DNA from 2 places in the Sulfitobacter sp. 1A12157 genome. Region 1 is predicted to be linked to the other one. Evidence: riboswitches for the same ligand, from Rfam matches in the RefSeq annotation. Region 1 holds a riboswitch; the other holds the start of a gene.

Region 1 (5,305 bases):
TCACCTCGTCCAGCCGTTCAAAGAACAACCGTTCGCCGGTTTTCCATTTGCCCTTGATGAACTGCACCACACCGACGCGCTGTTTCCAGCCAAGCGCGCGCACCACGACGCCGAAGGCGGAAGAGGATTTGCCCTTGCCCGGGCCGGTATGGACCAGCACCAGACCCTTGTCTGGGTCTTGCAACTCGGCCACCTTGGCGCGCTGTTCGGCCTGACGCCGCTGCATCTTTTCCTTGTGGTCTTTCGGATCCGCGTCGCTCATCGGTCATCTCCTCTATCCGGTTTCGGGGCACCATAGGGAGAGGCCGGGCCGGGCGAAAGCCCGCATTCGATCACGCTTTGGGATCGGTGACAGACCGCGCCTTGCCCCGCTCCATCCCCAGCTGCCGCTCGCGCCAGATCACCAATGCGCCCGCGCTGATCACCAACGCCGCGCCCGCCAGCATCATCATCGTGGGCAGTTCGGCAAAGAAGACATAGCCCAGCAAAATGGCGAAAAGCATCGAGGTGTAATCATAGGGCGCCAGCATCGAGGCCGAGCCAAAGCGATAGGCCGAGGTGATCAGGATCTGCGCCACCCCGCCGATCAATCCGGCGAGGACCAAGAGGCCAAAGGTTTGCGGATCGGGAATGACCCAGCCGAAAGGCAGGGTGCAAAGCGCCAGCAGGGAGGCGGTGCAGGAGAAGTAGAAGACGATCGCGGCAGTGTCTTCGTTCTGCACCAATTGGCGAATGTGAATCTGCACGAGGCTGCGCACCATTGTCGCCATCAGGATCAGCAACGCGCCGATGGTGGCTGTCTGTTCCATCGTGCCGATGCTGGTGAAACGCGGCCAGAGGATGATCATCACCCCCACCAACCCAATCGCCACGGCACTCACGCGGATCAGACGGATTTTCTCGCCCAGCAACACGGCGGCGAGGATGACGGTGAAAATCGGCGTGGCAAAGCCGATGGCCGTGACCTCGGGCAGGGGCAGCAGGCCGAGGCCGGTGAAGGTCAGCCCCATCGCCGTGGTGCCGAACAGCCCGCGCCAGACATGGCCCATCGGGTTTTGCGTCTTTAGCCCGCTTTTCAGTTTGCCGCGTTGCGCGAGCCAGATCAGGATCACCGGAATGGCAAAGAAGGAGCGAAAAAAGACCGACTCGCCTGCGGGCACTTCGTCGGCCAGCGATTTGATGATCGCGGACATGCAGGTGAAAAGCAGGATCGCCGTGATTTTCAGACCGACACCAAGGGCGGGACGGGCGGAGAAATCATCGACTTTCATGCTTTGATTCTCACGCCTCGGGGCCGATTATGCCGCGGTTCTGGCCAATCTGTCCGCGATGCAGCAGCAGGTGATCCAGCAGCACGCAGGCCATCATCGCCTCGCCCACCGGTACTGCGCGAATACCGACGCAAGGATCGTGGCGGCCCTTGGTGATGATCTCGGTCTCTTCGCCCTGTTTCGTGATCGTGCGTCGCGTGGTCAGGATGCTGGAGGTCGGCTTCACCGCGAAGCGCAGCACCACATCCTGCCCGGTGCTGATCCCACCCAAGATGCCGCCCGCGTGGTTCGAGGAATATTCCGGCCCATCCGGCCCCATGGTGATCTCATCGGCGTTCAATTCGCCCGTCAGCATCGCCGCCGACATGCCCTCGCCGATCTCCACACCTTTGACGGCATTGATGCTCATCATCGCGGCGGCCAGATCGGTGTCGAGCTTGCCATAGACCGGCGCGCCGAGACCCGCAGGCACGCCGCGCGCGGTGACTTCGATGATCGCGCCGACGCTGCTGCCCGATTTGCGCAGCCCGTCGAGGTAGTCGGCCCAGTCGCTGGCCGCCTTGGCATCCGGCACCCAAAAGGGGTTTTGGTCGATCTGGTCCCAATCGAACGCCTCGCGGTCGATCTTATGCGGCCCCATCTGCACCATGTAGCCGGTGATCTGAAGCTTTGGGGCCAGCGCCTTGATCGCCTCCCGCGCCAGACCGCCCGCCGCCACCCGCGCGGCCGTCTCCCGCGCCGAGGAGCGGCCACCCCCGCGATAGTCGCGGATGCCGTATTTCTGGAAATAGGTGATGTCGGCGTGACCGGGGCGGAACTTGTCCTTGATGTCGCCGTAGTCTTTGGAGCGTTGATCTGTGTTCTCGATCATCAGCTGGATCGGGGTGCCGGTGGTGACCCCTTCGAAGGTGCCCGACAGGATCCGCACCGCATCCGCTTCGCGCCGCTGTGTGGTGTATTTGTTCTGGCCCGGTTTGCGCTTGTCGAGCCACTGTTGAATCATGCCCTCGTCAATCGGCACGCCGGGGGGGCAGCCGTCGATGGTCGCCCCAAGGGCGGGCCCGTGGCTCTCGCCCCATGTGGTGACCCGGTAAAGATGGCCAAAGCTGTTGATCGACATGGGCGGACCTCCTGTTGTCAAACCCTTAGCGGGGGCGGCGCCCTGCCTCAAGGGGATTTGCCTTGCCAATTGTGCAGGTCCGATCTACCCCTGACGCTACCTCGGGGGGCCTTTGGGCTGAGATGTGCGTGTCGCGCGGACCCGTTGAACCTGAACCGGTTAACACCGGCGGAGGGAAGGTCAGGACAGACATCCACCTTTTACCTTTCGCCGCAAAAGGAGGATGCAATGAAGTATCTTACACTTGCTGCGGGCGTCATGGGCGCATCAGCCGCATGGGCCGAGACGCCTGAATTGACGGTCTATACCTACGACAGTTTCGTCACCGAATGGGGGCCAGGGCCGGCCATCGAAGAGGGGTTCGAGGCCGACTGCGGCTGCGATCTGAAATTCGTCGGCATGGGCGACGGTGCGGCCTTGCTGGCGCGGCTCAAGCTGGAAGGCGCGCGGTCGGACGCGGATATCGTGCTGGGGCTCGACACCAGCCTGATCGCCGCGGCGAAAGAGACCGAATTGTTCGCGCCGAGCGGGTTGCAGGCCGACTATGACCTGCCGATCACTTGGGAAGACAAAGTTTTCGTGCCCTATGACTGGGGCTATTTCGCCTTTGTCCACGGCACCGATCTGGAGGCGCCCGGCGATTTCAAGGCGCTGGCCGAGAGCGATCTGAAAATCGTGATCCAAGACCCGCGCTCTTCGACGCCGGGCTTGGGGCTGCTGATGTGGGTCAAAGCGGCCTATGGCGACGCCGCGCACGAGGTTTGGGCGGGGCTGGCCGATAACGTCGTGACCGTGACAAAGGGTTGGTCCGAAGCCTATGGCCTCTTCCTTGAAGGCGAGGCCGACATGGTGCTGAGCTACACGACTTCCCCCGCCTATCACCTGATCGCGGAGGAGGACGACAGCAAGACCGCGGCGCTGTTCGACGAAGGCCACTACATGCAGATCGAAGTGGCGGGGAAACTTGCCGGGTCGGATCAGCCGGAACTGGCGGATCGGTTCTTGCAATACCTCGTCTCTGATGCCGCGCAATCGGTGCTGCCGACGACCAACTGGATGTATCCCGCCGTGACGCCCGAAGGCGGTCTGCCCGAAGGGTTCGAGGGCATGATCCAGCCCGGCAAGGCGCTTTTGGTGCCGAACGGCGAAGTCCCCGCGCTGCGTGAGGAGGCTTTGGACGAATGGCTGACCGCGCTGTCGCGTTAAGCGGCAAAACGGGGCTTTTCGCCGCCGCGCTGGTCGCGGGGCTGATCCTTGCGGCCTTGGTCGCTGTTTTTACGGCAGCCGATGTGGGTGCAGGGCTCGACCCGGCGGATTGGGCGGCGGTGCGGTTTACCGTGACGCAGGCGGTCTGGTCGGCGGTGCTTTCGGTGCTGCTGGCCGTGCCGGTGGCGCGGGCCTTGGCGCGGCGGCGGTTCTGGGGGCGTGGGGCGCTGATCACCCTGCTGGGCGCGCCCTTCATTCTGCCGGTGATCGTTGCGGTGCTGGGGCTGCTGACGGTCTTTGGCCGGTCGGGCGTGCTGAACCAATTTGGCGCGGCTCTTGGCCTGCCGCCGCTGTCGATCTACGGGCTGCATGGCGTGGTTCTGGCGCATGTGTTCTTCAACCTGCCGCTGGCCACGCGGCTTTTGCTGCAAGGCTGGCAGAGCATCCCGTCTGAGCGATTTCGGCTTGCGGGGCAACTCCAGATGACGCCGCGGGCGCTGTTTCTGGCGCTGGAATGGCCGATGCTGCGGCAGGTGCTGCCCGGTGTGGCGGCGCTGATTTTCGTGATTTGCCTGACCAGTTTCGCCGTGGCGCTGACGCTGGGCGGTGGGCCACGGGCGACGACGATCGAATTGGCGATCTATCAGGCCTTTCGGTTCGATTTCGATCTGGGGCGCGCCGCGCTGTTGTCGGTGGTGCAGCTTGTGCTCGCGGGGGCTGCGGCGGTGGCGGCGCTTTGGCTGATCCCGCCGATCAGCTTGGGCGGCGGATTGGACCGCCCCCTGCGCCGCTGGGATGCGCGGGGCGGCGCGCAGCGGTTGCTCGACATCACCGTCATCGCGCTCGCCGCGCTGTTCCTATTGCTGCCGCTGGCGGCGGTGGTTCTGCGCGGGCTGGCGGGGATCGCGCAGCTGCCCGCCTCGGTCTGGCAGGCCACTGGGAATAGCATTCTAGTGGCGGGGTTGAGCGTGGCGGTGCTGGCCCTGCTGGCGCTGCCGATGGCAGGCTGGATCGCCACCCGGCGGCGCGGCGGGGTTGAGGCGATTGGCCTGATGGGGCTTGCAGCCTCTCCGCTGATGATCGGCACGGGGTGGTTCATCTTGATCAACCCGGTGCTGGACCCGGCGCGGCTGAGCCTGCCGGTGACCGCTTTGGTCAATGCGCTGATGGCGCTGCCTTTCGTGCTGCGCATTCTGGTGCCGCGGCTGCGCGAAACCTTGCAGGACTATGGCCCGCTGACACAGACCCTCGGCATGACGGGTTGGGCGCTGTGGCGGCTGTTGGTCCTGCCGCGTCTGCGCCCACAGCTGGGCTTTGCCGCCGGGCTGACGGGGGCGCTCTCGGTGGGGGATCTCGGCGTGATCGCGCTTTTCGCCGATCAGGATCGTGCGACGCTGCCTTTGCAGATGTACCGTCTGATGGGCGCCTACCGGATGGAGGCCGCAGCGGGCGCGGCGCTGCTTTTGCTGGTCTTGGCGCTGGCGGTGTTTTTCGTCTGCGACAAATGGGGGCGCTGGCATGCTGACGCTTGAAGAGATGCGCATTGAGCGGGGCGATTTCAGCCTCGTCGCCGATATGACACTGGCGCAGGGGCGCAACTACGCGGTGATCGGCCCCTCGGGGTCGGGCAAGTCGACCCTGCTGGCGGCAATCTGTGGGTTCGTGCCGGTGGCGGCGGGGCGGCTGCTGCGGGAGGGGGAGGAGATCA
Region 2 (5,305 bases), on a different contig from region 1:
TGGGCGGCCCACCTACGACATGCTCTGCCGGGGCGACAGCCTCGGGGTGTTTCAGGTCGAAAGCCGCGCGCAGATGGCGATGCTGCCGAAACTGCGGCCACGGGTCTTCTACGATCTGGTGATCGAGGTCGCCATCGTCCGCCCCGGCCCCATTCAGGGCGACATGGTCCACCCCTATCTGCGCCGCCGTCAGGGGCTCGAAAGCGTCGTCTACCCCGCCCCCGGCCCGGCCTATCCGCAGGACGAGTTGTTCAGCATCCTCAGCCGGACCTTGGGCGTGCCGATCTTTCAGGAACAGGCGATGAAGATCTCCATCGACGCGGCGCGCTTCTCGCCCGCCGAGGCCAATGAGCTGCGCAAGGCCATGGCCACCTTCCGCTCGCGCGGGACGATCGAGAAGCTGCAGGACAAGATGGTGGGCCGCATGACCAAGCGCGGCTACGATCCGGTTTTCGCGCAGCGTTGTTTCGACCAGATCAAGGGCTTCGGGGAATACGGCTTTCCCGAAAGCCATGCCGCGAGTTTTGCCAAGCTGGTCTATGTCTCATCCTGGATGAAATGCCACTACCCGGCGGCCTTTGCCTGCGCGCTCTTGAACTCCCAGCCAATGGGGTTCTACGCCCCCGCGCAGATCGTGCGCGACGCCCGTGAGCACCGGGTCGAGGTGCGCGATGTGGACGTGAACCTCTCGGACTGGAACTGCACGCTGGAGCCTTGTGGCGACGGTTTCGCCCTGCGCCTTGGCCTGCGCATGGTGGATGGGCTGCAGGAGAAGGCGGGCGCGCGGATCATGGACCGGCGCGACGCGCCTTTTGCGGATGTCGAAGACCTCAAGACCCGCGCGGGGCTAGATGCCAAGGCGATCCGACAACTCGCCGCCGCCGACACAATGCGCAGCATGGGGATCGACCGGCGCCAAGCGCTTTGGCAGGCGCAGGGGCTGCGCGATGCGCCCGCCCTGCCGATCTTCGACCATGTTGAGGCTTCGGCCCGCGGCCCGGAGCCGGAGGTGCATCTGCCGGTGATGCCGAAGGCGGAACAGGTGGTGGCCGACTACCAGACGCTGCGCCTGTCGCTGAAGGCGCATCCGATGTCCTTCTACCGCGCCAGCCTTGCCGCGCAGGGGTTCGCCTCCGCCCGCGATCTTTCGCGCATGGGCCACGGGCGGCGGGTAAAGCTGGCGGGGCTGGTGCTGGTGCGGCAGAAGCCCGGCAGCGCCAAGGGGGTGTGTTTCATTACGCTGGAGGATGAGTTTGGCGTCGCCAACCTTGTGATCTGGCCCAATATGTTCAAGCTCTACCGGCCCACGATCATGTCGGCGCGGCTTCTGGTCGTGGAAGGGCGCGTGCAGACCGACGGGCGCGTGATCCATGTGGTGGCCGACCGGCTCGAGAACCGCTCGGACCGGCTAGCGGCGCTCTCGGACGCGCCCATGCCCGGCATCACGACGCGGGGCGATCACCCGACCCATCCGCTGCCCGGTCAGGTGGCCATGCATGGCCATCCGCGCGATGCCAAAGTGATCCCCAGATCGCGCGATTTTCATTGACGAATCCTCACGTGATACATGAGGCACGCAGTACAACTGTATGATATAAAACGTGAACTAATAAATAACCGATCCCCTGTTGACCCTATGAACGCCCCTCGCTAGCCTGCCGGAAATCCGTTGGGGTGCCGCAAGGCTGAGAGGTGAAAACCGACCCATCGAACCTGATCCGGGTCGTACCGGCGTAGGGAACGGAAGCAAGCATCAGCCCCATCCGGGCGGTCGTTTACCCCGTATCTCCATGCCCTTGGCCCATCTCACGAATGGGGGGCCGAATGGCGTTTCAAGCACTGACGATTGCGGGCTCCGACAGCGGCGGCGGGGCGGGGATACAAGCCGATCTCAAGACCTTCAGCGCGCTCGGCGTCTATGGGGCAAGTGTGCTCACCGCCGTGACCGCGCAGAACACCCGCGCCGTCACCGGGGTCGCGATGATCACCCCTGCGATGATCCGCGCACAGATGACGGCGGTCTTTGACGATCTGGCCATCGGCGCGGTCAAGATCGGCATGTTGGGCGACCCGGCGACGATCTCCGCCGTGGTCGAGGGGCTGGCCGACTGCGCCGCGCCTGTTGTGCTCGACCCGGTGATGGTGGCGAAATCCGGCGATACGCTGCTCTCTGCCGAAGCGGTCAAAACCCTGCGCGACCGGATGCTGCCCCGCGCCCATGTGCTGACGCCGAACCTGCCCGAGGCCGCACGGCTGCTCGACACCGAAGAAGCCTCCGACGAGGCCACCATGCTCGCACAGGGGCGCGCGCTGCTGTCGTTCGGCCCCCGCGCGGTGCTGATGAAGGGCGGCCATGGCAAGGGCTGCACCTGTGTCGACCTGCTGATTTCCGAGGCCGAGACCCTGCGCCTTTCCGCGCCGCGCCAGCAAACCACGAACACCCATGGCACCGGCTGCACGCTCTCTGCCGCCATTGCCGCCGGGCTGGCGCGGAGCCTGCCCCTGCCGCAGGCGGTGGAGGCCGCCCATCGCTATCTGCAACGCGCCATTGCCGCCGCGGATGCCCTCAACATCGGCCATGGCCACGGGCCGGTGCATCACTTTCACGGCGTTTGGTCCCATGAGTGACGTCACCATCATCGGCGCGGGCGTGGCCGGGCTTTGGGCCGCGCGGGCCTGTCTGGCGCAGGGGCTGCGGCCAAGGCTCGTTGACCGCAAAGGCACGCCCGGGCCGCATGGCTGCTCGTGGTGGGCGGGCGGCATGCTCGCGCCCTTTTGCGAAGGCGCGCTGAGCGAGCCTGCGGTGGTGACCCACGGGCGGCGTGCCGCGGCGCTATGGGGGGAGGTCACGGAGGTCACCCATAGGGGCACGCTGGTCCTCGCCCCCGAGCGGGACCGCGCGGAACTGCAACGCTTCGCCGCCCGCACCGAAGGCCACAGCGACTGCGATGTCGAGGCCGTTGCAGAATGCGAGCCGGACCTCGCCGGGCGTCATCGCCGCGGGTTGTTCTTTGCCGAGGAGGCGCATTTGAACCCGCGCCAAGCGCTGTATGATCTATCTCAAACCCTTATCGCCCAAGGGGTAAAGGTCGAGACCACGGCCCTCGCCCCGACGCAGATCGCAGGCCCGGTGATCGACTGTCGCGGCATGGTGGCCAGCGACGCTCTGCCCGGTCTGCGTGCGGTGCGCGGTGAGATGATCCTGCTCCGCGCCCCTGATGTCACCCTCACCCGCCCGATCCGCCTGCTGCACCCGCGCCACCCACTCTACGTCGTGCCGCGCGGTGATGGGATCTACATGCTGGGCGCGACCCAGATCGAAAGCGCCAGCCGCAGCGGCATGACCGCCCGCTCGGCGCTGGAACTGCTCTCAGCCGCCTATGCGCTCGACCCGCGATTTGCCGAAGGCGAGATCATCGAGATGGGCGCCGACCTGCGCCCCGCCTTTGCCGACAATCTGCCCGGCATCGTGCAACGCGGGGCGGTGCTGCATCTGAACGGGCTGTTCCGGCACGGCTTTCTCATGGCACCCGCCTTGGCCGAACAGGCGGCGGGCTTTCTGGCAACAGCGACAACGGGGGATTTATTCCGTGAAGATTGAAGTGAACGGCGCGCCGCGTGAGGTCACCGCCGCGCCGCTTGACGCGGCATTGGCAGAGCTTGGCTGGGGCGAGGCGAAGGTCGCCACCGCGCTCAACGGCAGTTTCGTCCCCGCAGGCGCGCGGGGTGAGACCATGCTCCGCGACGGTGACCGGCTCGAAGTGCTCAGCGCCATGCAGGGGGGCTGAGAGATGCGCGATTTCTACGGCACCACCCTGCCCCTGCCGCTGATGCTGGGCACCGCGCGCTACCCCTCGCCCGCGGTGATGGAGGCCGCATTTCGTCAAAGCGCCGCGCCGGTCGCCACGGTTTCCCTGCGCCGCGAACAGGGCGCGGGACAGGCGTTTTGGGAGATGGTGCGCGGCTTGGGCGTGCATCTGCTGCCCAATACCGCCGGCTGCCATTCGGCGCGCGAGGCGATCACCACAGCGCAGATGGCACGGGAGTATTTCGGCACCAATTGGATCAAGCTGGAGGTCATCGGCGATGCCGACACCCTGCAACCTGACCCCTTCGGGCTGGTCGAGGCTGCCGAGGCGCTCTGCTCCGACGGCTTCGAGGTCTTCCCCTATACCACCGAGGATCAGGTGCTGGCCGCGCGGCTGGTCGATGCGGGCTGCCGGGTGCTGATGCCTTGGGGCGCGCCGATCGGCTCGGGGCTGGGGCTGAACAACCTGCACGGGCTGCGCAGTCTGCGGGCAGCATTTCCCGATGTGGCCATGGTGATCGACGCGGGCCTCGGCCTGCCCAGCCATGCCGCGCAGGCGTTGGAGATGGGGTTTGACGCGGTGCTTTTGAACACCGCCGTGGCCGAGGCCCGCGATCCCGCCGCCATGGCCGAAGCCTTTGCACTGGCCTGCCGGGCGGGCGCGCTTGCCGCCGCCTCCGGCCCTATGGGCCAGCGTGACATGGCCGTGCCCTCCACCCCCGTCATCGGAAAGGCTTGGCTATGAGCTTGCCGCGTTTCTACCCCGTCTTCGACAGTGCCGCATGGGTCGCGCGGGCCGTGCCCTTGGGCGTGAAGCTGGTGCAACTGCGCATCAAGGACTCGCCGGAAGACTGGCTGCGAGCCGAGATCACAACCGCGCTCGACCTCTGCCGCCGGCACGGCGCGCTGCTGGTGGTGAATGACCACTGGCAACTGGCGATTGAACTGGGGGCCGATTGGCTGCATCTGGGGCAAGAGGATTTGGACAGTGCCGACATCCCCGCGATCCGCGCCGCCGGGCTGAAACTGGGCCTGTCGACCCATGACCACGCCGAGCTTGACCGCGCGCTGGCCCTCGCCCCCGATTATATCGCCCTCGGCCCCGTCTATCCGACCATCCTGAAAAAGATGAAATGGACCGAACAGGGCCTCGACCGTTTGACGGAATGGAAGGCGCGGATCAAGGATATCCCGCTTTGCGCCATCGGCGGCATGTCAGTCGCCCGCGCGCCGGGGGCCTTTGCCGCCGGGGCCGATACGGTGGCGGCGGTCACGGATATCACGCTGAACGCAGACCCCGAGGCGCGGATGCGCGAATGGCTCGAGGTGACCGCATGAGCCGCTATGCCCGCCAGACCGCTCTGCCGCAGGTCGGCGCCGCGGGGCAAGCCCGGCTGACGGCGGCGCATGTGCTGGTCGTCGGGGCCGGTGCGCTGGCGGTGCCCGTGCTGCAATATCTCGTCGGGGCCGGTGTCGGGCGGATCACATTGGTCGACG

What was found. A riboswitch is a leader RNA that binds a small molecule or an ion and turns the genes downstream of it on or off. The one in region 1 is predicted to bind thiamine pyrophosphate.
Region 2: linked by a shared signal. The riboswitch ahead of thiD (bifunctional hydroxymethylpyrimidine kinase/phosphomethylpyrimidine kinase) and the one ahead of thiB (thiamine ABC transporter substrate binding subunit) in region 1 are both predicted to bind thiamine pyrophosphate.

Annotation. Positions count from the first base shown of each region.
Region 1 is NZ_JBIFFV010000001.1:497,033-502,337, forward strand. Features, by position in the region: gene cobO (cob(I)yrinic acid a,c-diamide adenosyltransferase) at 1-262, opposite strand, end outside; gene ACGYLC_RS02495 (DMT family transporter) at 333-1,271, opposite strand; gene aroC (chorismate synthase) at 1,282-2,391, opposite strand; TPP riboswitch at 2,484-2,585, shown strand; gene thiB (thiamine ABC transporter substrate binding subunit) at 2,620-3,597, shown strand; gene ACGYLC_RS02510 (thiamine/thiamine pyrophosphate ABC transporter permease ThiP) at 3,573-5,129, shown strand; gene ACGYLC_RS02515 (ATP-binding cassette domain-containing protein) at 5,116-5,305, shown strand, end outside.
Region 2 is NZ_JBIFFV010000003.1:370,443-375,747, forward strand. Features, by position in the region: gene ACGYLC_RS08420 (error-prone DNA polymerase) at 1-1,549, shown strand, start outside; TPP riboswitch at 1,661-1,757, shown strand; gene thiD (bifunctional hydroxymethylpyrimidine kinase/phosphomethylpyrimidine kinase) at 1,825-2,628, shown strand; gene ACGYLC_RS08430 (FAD-dependent oxidoreductase) at 2,621-3,601, shown strand; gene thiS (sulfur carrier protein ThiS) at 3,591-3,788, shown strand; gene ACGYLC_RS08440 (thiazole synthase) at 3,792-4,553, shown strand; gene ACGYLC_RS08445 (thiamine phosphate synthase) at 4,550-5,146, shown strand; gene ACGYLC_RS08450 (HesA/MoeB/ThiF family protein) at 5,143-5,305, shown strand, end outside.